DNA from 2 places in the Lysinibacillus sp. BNK-21 genome. Region 1 is predicted to be linked to the other one. Evidence: riboswitches for the same ligand, from Rfam matches in the RefSeq annotation. Region 1 holds a riboswitch; the other holds the start of a gene.
The links. Region 1 has a riboswitch for preQ1 ahead of ACMGGO_RS20245 (QueT transporter family protein). Riboswitches for the same ligand answer to the same signal wherever they lie in the genome.

Region 2: linked by a shared signal. The riboswitch ahead of queF (preQ(1) synthase) and the one ahead of ACMGGO_RS20245 (QueT transporter family protein) in region 1 are both predicted to bind preQ1.

What each region holds. Positions count from the first base shown of each region.
Region 1 covers NZ_JBLQTS010000001.1:4,009,540-4,013,612, forward strand. Annotated here, with positions in the region: gene ACMGGO_RS20235 (ABC transporter permease) at 1-171, opposite strand, end outside; gene ACMGGO_RS20240 (ABC transporter substrate-binding protein) at 256-1,272, opposite strand; PreQ1 riboswitch class I at 1,594-1,638, shown strand; gene ACMGGO_RS20245 (QueT transporter family protein) at 1,645-2,127, shown strand; T-box leader at 2,196-2,395, shown strand; gene trpB (tryptophan synthase subunit beta) at 2,454-3,617, shown strand; gene ACMGGO_RS20255 (long-chain fatty acid--CoA ligase) at 3,661-4,073, opposite strand, start outside.
Region 2 covers NZ_JBLQTS010000001.1:4,588,605-4,592,677, reverse strand. Annotated here, with positions in the region: gene queD (6-carboxytetrahydropterin synthase QueD) at 1-53, opposite strand, end outside; gene queC (7-cyano-7-deazaguanine synthase QueC) at 57-716, opposite strand; gene queF (preQ(1) synthase) at 821-1,321, opposite strand; PreQ1 riboswitch class I at 1,447-1,493, opposite strand; gene ACMGGO_RS22950 (S8 family serine peptidase) at 1,803-4,073, shown strand, end outside.

The DNA of each region.
Region 1 (4,073 bases):
TGGGTGGTAGCCAAGCAAAACCATTGTTGCTGCAGTTGCCGCCCCTGTTACAAAGCTTCCATCAACCGTTAAATCCGGAAAATCTAACACCCGAAATGTTAAATATACACCAAGTGCCATAATTGCATAGATGATTCCTTGCTCCACTGCGCCAAATAATGCTAAAAACATCGTTGAATCATCTCCTAAATCTCTTTATTATTTATATCACTTGTAAAATGAAGATAAAGCGGGGATAGTGCACCCCGCTTCGTTTTACTGTTCTAGAATTTCGGCACCCCAAGAATCTTTAATTTCGATGCCTAAATCATCTGCAACTTTTTTATTGATTAATAGTTTCAGATTTTGTGGGTATTGTGCTGGTGTATCGGCAGGTGTAGCTTCACCTTTTAAAATTTTCACAGCCATTTGACCCGCTTCATAGCCGATATCGAAATATTCAAAACCATAAGCGGCTAAACCGCCACGTGCCACAGAATCCAGTTCTCCTACGATTAATGGTAGTTTATTCGTATTGGCAACATCAATTACCGATTCTAATGCAGAAACTACTGTGTTATCAGTAATAATATAGAAAGCATCTACCTTACCAATTAGAGATTCTGTCGCTTGTTTTACATCTGCGGAAGTGGATGCTGATGCTTCTACCACCGTTAAACCTTGTTCATCCATAACCTTTTTCACTTCTGAAACTTGTGCAACTGAGTTTTGCTCACCTGCATTGTAGACCATCCCTACTTTTTTCGCCCCAAGTTCTTTTAGGAATGCTACTGTTTTAGAAATCGTTTCAGGATGTAAATCGATTGTGCCTGTAATATTTTTCCCTGGCTTTTCCATTGAGTCAATTAACTGTGCACCAACAGCATCTGTAACCGATGTAAAAATAATTGGAATATCACTTGTTGCTGTAGCAGCGGCTTGTGCAGAAGGTGTAGAGTTTGCAAAAATTAAATCTACGTTTGCACTTACTAGATTGTTAGCAATCGTTGTGTTAAGGCTATTATCTCCCTGTGCAATTTGTGGATCGTAGTCAACTTTTAAGCCTGCATCTTCAATTGCTTTTTTAAAGCCTTCCGTTGCTGCGTTTAACGATGGATGCTCAACAATTTGAGTAATCCCGATTTTATATGTTTTATCATTTCCACTCTCACTTGCATTGTTTGATTCATTTCCTTTTGAATCTGTTGTACCTGAGCCACTGCTACCACAAGCAGCAAGAAGCAACACTAATCCAAAAAGAAGGAATGACAACTTCTTTACATTGCTTTTCACAAATAATCCCCCCGATTATATTCTCGAATATCTATCGCACTTTATCCAAACAAAGTGTGAATGTATCGCTATATTATCGTTATTATCGAGCTCCGTCAACAACATTATGAATGTTCTGACTTTTAAAAGTGACAAAATATTTTAGTTTTTCATTTAATTCGGCGCTTTAAACCGCTAAACTACGCTGTTTTAGTTATTCGATTTCTTTTTTCAACATAGTAAAAAATATTTATGACAATTTTGCGACGATAGGACATTATAGACAAAGTCTGACATTTGACTTCTACTAGATATCTATAATAGAATATTTACTTGTGTGAAAGCACCGTGGTTCGTAACCATCCCACGAAAAAAAACTAAGGAGAAATGAATATGAAGATAAAATTTTTAGCAGCAAGTGGTATCATTGCAGCTCTATATATAGCTGTAACCATGCTTGTTGCCCCATTTGGTTTTACAGAGGTACAGTTCCGAGTATCTGAGATGTTTAACCATTTAGTGGCCTTTAATCCACGCTTTGCCGTAGGGATTATTATTGGTGTATTGATCTCTAATCTCTTTTCACCACTTGGCATTTACGATTTAGTTTTTGGTGTAGGTCATTCAATGATTACACTTGGCCTGTTTATTTTAATCTGTAAATTTGTCAAAAATATTTGGGCACGTTTAATTATTAATACATTGCTCTTTACATGTACTATGTTTATCATTGCCTTTGAGCTGAACTTGGCTTTAGAGTTGCCATTTTTCTGGACTTGGCTAACAGTCGCGGCGGGTGAATTTGTTGTATTAGCTGTAGGTGCACCGATTATGTATGTATTAAACAAACGCCTTCACTTTAAAAATTTGATTTAACTGACGGATCTTTTTAGATTCGTCTTTTTTCTTGACACTATTCTGAAAATACTCTACAATTCTTTCTAATAAATGCAAGGAAGAAGAGTAGTAGCAAGCATTGTTACTTTTAGAGAGCTGGTGGTTGGTGCAAACCAGTAGTACAGACTTGTGAATGGACTTCAGAGCAGCCTTATCAAATGTAAGGCCGTTTCGCTCCCCGTTACCGGAGCAGGAAAGCGCGCAAAAATTGCGAATGAAGGTGGCACCACGGTTACTCGTCCTTTTTATGAGGGATTGGAGTGGCTTTTTTTTTGGAAAAATTAGCATAGAGGAGTCGAGTTAAGATGAGTACAGTAGTAGAAAAAAAGGGATATTTCGGTGAATTTGGTGGAAGCTTTGTTCCAAAGGAGCTTCAAAATGTTTTAAATAGACTAGATGAGAATTTTCAAAAGTATAAAGAGGATGATGATTTTAAGCAAGAATTAGATTACTATTTCCGTGAATATGTCGGTCGTAAATCCCCTCTTTATTTTGCAGAGAATTTAACAAAGCAATTAGGTGGCGCAAAAATCTATTTAAAACGTGAAGACCTTAACCACACAGGCTCCCATAAAATCAATAATGTATTAGGACAAATCTTACTAGCTAAACGTATGGGAGCAAATCGCGTGATTGCCGAAACAGGGGCAGGTCAACATGGTGTAGCAACAGCTACAGCGTGTGCCATGTTTGGAATGGATTGCACGATTTATATGGGCTTGGAAGATACAAAACGTCAGGCATTGAACGTATTTCGCATGGAACTTCTCGGAGCGAAAGTTGTAGCTGTCGATAAAGGGCAAGGACGCTTAAAGGATGCAGTAGATGAGGCATTCGCTGACTTAGTAGAAAACTATGAAACAACCTTCTATTTATTAGGCTCAGCAGTTGGACCACACCCCTTCCCATCAATGGTTAAACATTTTCAATCAGTGATTAGCCGCGAAAGTCGTGAACAGATTTTAGAAAAGGAAGGAAAGCTGCCGACAGCTGTTCTTGCCTGTGTAGGAGGCGGTAGTAATGCCATTGGGGCATTTGCTGATTATATTGCAGACGAAGATGTTCGTCTTATTGGAATAGAGCCAGACAAAGCTGCTACCTTAAACGAAGGAACACCAGGAGAGCTACACGGCTTCAAATGTTTAGTACTTCAGGACGCAGAAGGCAACCCACTCCCTACCTATTCAATAGCAGCTGGTTTAGATTATCCAGGTGCGGGGCCTGAGCATAGCCATTTGAAAACAATCGGTCGTGCTGAATATGTGACCGTGACAAATGAAGAAGTTTTAGATGCCTTCCAAGTACTTTCTAAGGTTGAAGGTATTATTCCTGCTCTTGAAAGCTCACATGCAGTCGCACATGCTCTAAAATTAGCACCAACTTTATCATCTGAGGAAAGCATTATTATTAATATCTCTGGTCGTGGCGATAAAGACGTTGAACAAGTCTTCCACATGCTAACTAAATAACTCAAAAAAGAGCGACTTCCATTTACGGAAATCGCTCTTTTACCTATACCAATGATTTAGGATAAATTTCTGCTACATTATCTCGCAGCTTCGCTTTCAGGAATTTTCCGACAGATGTCTTTGGAATTTCTTCTAGAAAGACGACTGCATCTGGTACCCACCATTTGGCAAATTGATTTTCTAAAAAAGCAAGAAGCTCTGGTTCAGTTACTGATTGTCCCTCTTTCAATACAACACAAGCTAATGGACGCTCCTGCCATTTAGCATGGGGCATGGCAATGACAGCCGCTTCTAAAACGGCATCATGAGTCATCAGCGCATTTTCCAAATCAACAGAGGAAATCCATTCCCCACCTGATTTAATAAGATCCTTCGTACGGTCAGTAATTTTAATAAAGCCATCTGCTGTTCGTACAGCAATATCACCAGTATATAACCAACCATCTCGATAGGCAT
Region 2 (4,073 bases), 580 kb from region 1:
TGAATATCCACATCAATTCTCTGGAGTCTCTCAACGATTTTAAAATCTGACATGCCTTAAGACTCCTTCCTATAACTTAAATACTCATCAAGCCCTTTATTTCGCAATTTACATGCTGGGCATTCACCACATCCATCTGCTATAACACCGTTATAGCAAGTCAACGTTCTTTGTCGTACAAACTCAAGTGCCCCAAGCTGATCAGCTAATTCCCATGTTTGTGCCTTATTCAGCCACATCAAGGGTGTATCAATCACAAAGGAATCATCCATCGATAAATTTAACGTTACATTTAAGGATTTAATAAAGACATCTCGGCAATCCGGATATCCACTAAAATCAGTTTCACAAACACCTGTTACAATATGCTTTGCCCCTACTTGGCTCGCTAAAACGCCCGCAAATGAAAGAAAAAGGAGATTGCGGCCAGGCACAAAAGTCGATGGGAGCTCACCATTTTCTCCGTCCTTCACCTTTATGTCTTGTCGTGTCAATGCATTCGGAGCAAGTTGATTCAGGAGAGACATATCAAGTATGTGATGCTTGATACCAAGCTCCTCTGTTATCACCTTCGCACAGTCAATTTCAAGACGGTGCCTTTGACCATAATCGAAAGTTACTGCCTCAATCTCTTCAAAGCGTTCTTTTGCCCAGAACAAACAAGTTGTACTGTCCTGACCTCCACTAAATACTACAATTGCTTTTTCCTTTTTCATCTATATAGACTCCCTTATATCGAAAAAACAGCACTCTAAGAAAAAGTGCTGCTTTCTTCTTAGTTTTTTTAAGAGGGTAGCTAAAAACCTCTGTCTTGCTTCATTTATCGATTATCAATTTTTTCTGGGTTAAGATCGTGGTTCATTAAACGATAATTGGCGATTTCTTCGTATTTAGTTCCTGGCTTCCCATAGTTACACCATGGATCAATCGAGATACCCCCACGTGGAGTAAATTTCCCCCAAACCTCTATATATCTTGGATCAAGTAATGCAATTAAATCATTCATAATGATATTAACGCAATCTTCATGGAAATCGCCGTGATTTCTAAAACTGAATAAATACAACTTTAGAGATTTACTTTCAACAATTTTTTTATCTGGGATATATGAAATGTACATCGTTGCAAAATCCGGCTGATTTGTAAGCGGACATAAACTAGTAAACTCTGGACAATTAAACTTAACAAAATAATCTCGATTAGCATGAAGATTATCCACTGCCTCTAATACCTCAGGTGCATAATCATAGGAATACTTTGTACCTTGATTACCTAATAGGGTCAAATCCTTTAATCCTTCTTCATGACTTCTGCCAGACATAAAAAAACCTCCTTGTAAAATGTTTCCCAACACTTTTCAAGAGAGGTATCACCAATCATTCTATTTAAAACATAAGTAAACAGATAAAAAAAGCCACGTCCGATATGGACATGGCATATTGTCATGTTTCCATAGTTTTTTATAGAGGGTATCAGCTATGAACCTCTCCCGTTCTAGTTCGGGCATTCTTTTCTTCAATATCGTACAAAAAATAATACAGGACGTCAAATAGATTTTTTATAAAACTCTTAAATGATAAAAAGTATGAATTACTGTAAGTCAATACTCATTTGAAAGTTCTACTTTTTTATTAAATTACTATGAAAATAGAATTAATTTATTTTTGACAAAGTAATACTAATTATCAATATTTTGAGATTTTTCAATATTACGATATTCGAATTATCTCACCTGTGATAAATTGGAAATATCACACTAAACTGAAAAGTGTGATAATTAAGAGTGGAGGGAGAAATGAGATTTGAAAAAGTTTAAGTTTACGAAGTTTTTAAGTAGTATGATAGCTTTCGTTATGGTGCTTTTTCTATTGGTTCCATTATCGAGTGCTAATGCTGAAGATTCGAAACCATTCAAGCAGGATAGCCAAAGTGAAAGTATACTTCAATTAAAGGCGGCTATCGCTGAACAGCTAAGCTTGTCTAAAGATGGTCCAACTCTTCACGAAAGCTTACAAAATGTATCAGGCAATCAAGAAGTTGCAGTCATCGTACATTTATCTGAAAAGCCTGTGGCACTAGAGCAAGGAATGAGCCAATTGAAAGGCCAAAAGTTCTCTAATGCGCGAGCAAATGAAGTTCGATCAAATGTAAAATCTCAACAAGCACAAGTTAAGAAAGAATTAGCTACTAAAAATGTTCAAATGACTCAAGGCTACACATTTGATACTGTTTTAAACGGTTTTGCAGCAACTGTGAAAGCAAATGATCTCCCAAAGCTGCTTTCAATAGAAGGAATAACATTAATTGAACCTGATGCAATTGTTTACGCATCTGAAGATAATACAATGAAATCATCAGAACTGATTAAGGAAGATCAATTAGAGGCTCAAATGAATACAAGTATTTCTTTCCTCGGCATCGAACAGCTTTGGAATGAAGGAATTGAAGGACAAGGTATAAAGGTAGCAGTATTAGATACTGGTATTGACACAGATCACCCTGAGTTCGCCGGAATTTACAAGGGTGGGAAAAACTTCATTCCAAATTCATCAACTTACACAAAGCCTCGGGCAGATGACGATGCATCGGAAACCTTGCCTTCTGAGCGTCCTGCTGGAACACCTGAATTTAATGAAAAGGGAAGCTCGTTCTATACTTCTCACGGTACCCATGTTGCTGGAACTATTGCAGCAATTGGAGCTAACAATTTCGGCATTAAAGGAATTGCTCCAAAAGTAGACCTTTATGCTTACCGTGTTCTTGGTGCATATGGAAGTGGGGCTACATCTGGTATTGTTAAAGCAATTGAAACGGCTGTAACAGAAAAAATGGACATAATCAACCTTTCTCTTGGTGGGGGGGCTAACTCTGAAACGGACGCAGGTTCATTTGCTATTAATAATGCAATGATGGCTGGAACAATCGGAGTAATTGCAACAGGGAACTCCGGCCCAAATCGAGGAACAATGGGCACGCCTGCAACCGCTCGTTTAGGAATTGCTGTGGGTAACACAACAAATCCAGAAACAATGTATAACGGTGAAGTGAATGTTACAGTTGGTGACTACAACTTAACAAAACAGCTCCCATTAATGGGAACAACTTTTGGAAGGGATTTAGCAACACAGCTTCAAGGAGAATTTGACCTAGTTGCTATTCCTGGAAACGGAGAAGTAAAAGACTATGAGGGAATCGATGTAGAAGGTAAAGTGGCATTAATCTCTCGTGGCAGTATCGCATTTGTTGATAAAATTGCGAATGCAAAGGCAAATGGAGCAGTCGCCACAATTATTCATAACTTTGCTGGTGGAACAAATGCACCTAATATTTCAGGTACATTCCTGGGTGATTCTTTTGCTTTTCTACCAACATTTGATATGTCCCAAACGGATGGCAATGCAATTCGTGCTGCATTAGCCGGTGGAACTGGAAAAGTTAGCTTTAGTCAATTTACTTCCACAAAGACACTGGGAGATGAAGTAAACGATTCAAGTTCCCGTGGCCCATCTACGCCAAACTTTGATATTAAACCAGATGTAAGTGCACCTGGAACAAACATTATGTCAACGATTCCAATGTATAAAAAGGACTTCCCTAATGCAGATTATGCAGAGGCATATGATCGTAAAACAGGAACTTCTATGGCAACACCGCATATTACAGGTATTGTTGCATTACTTAAACAAGCAAATCCTGATTGGAATGCGTTCGACATAAAAGTGGCGCTTTCTAATACAGCAAAGGTTTTAGATAAAACAAAATACGATGTATTCTCTCAAGGTGCAGGTCGTGTAAATGCTTATGCTGCAGCACATCCAGAAATTCTTGCCTATGCATTGGATAGTGCAATTTTAGATGGAACAGGAGCTGTTTCAGAAAACTTAAAAGGGACAGTTACTTTTGGTCCACAATCACTTAAAGACCAGGATATTTCCGTAACGAAACAAGTTTTAGTAAAAGATATAAAGGGGAACGGCGGTAATTATAATGTATCAATTGATGTGACAAAATCATTTGGTGATGCAACTGTTACAGTCGACCAGCCAACATTTAATTTAGTTGGTGAGCAAGTG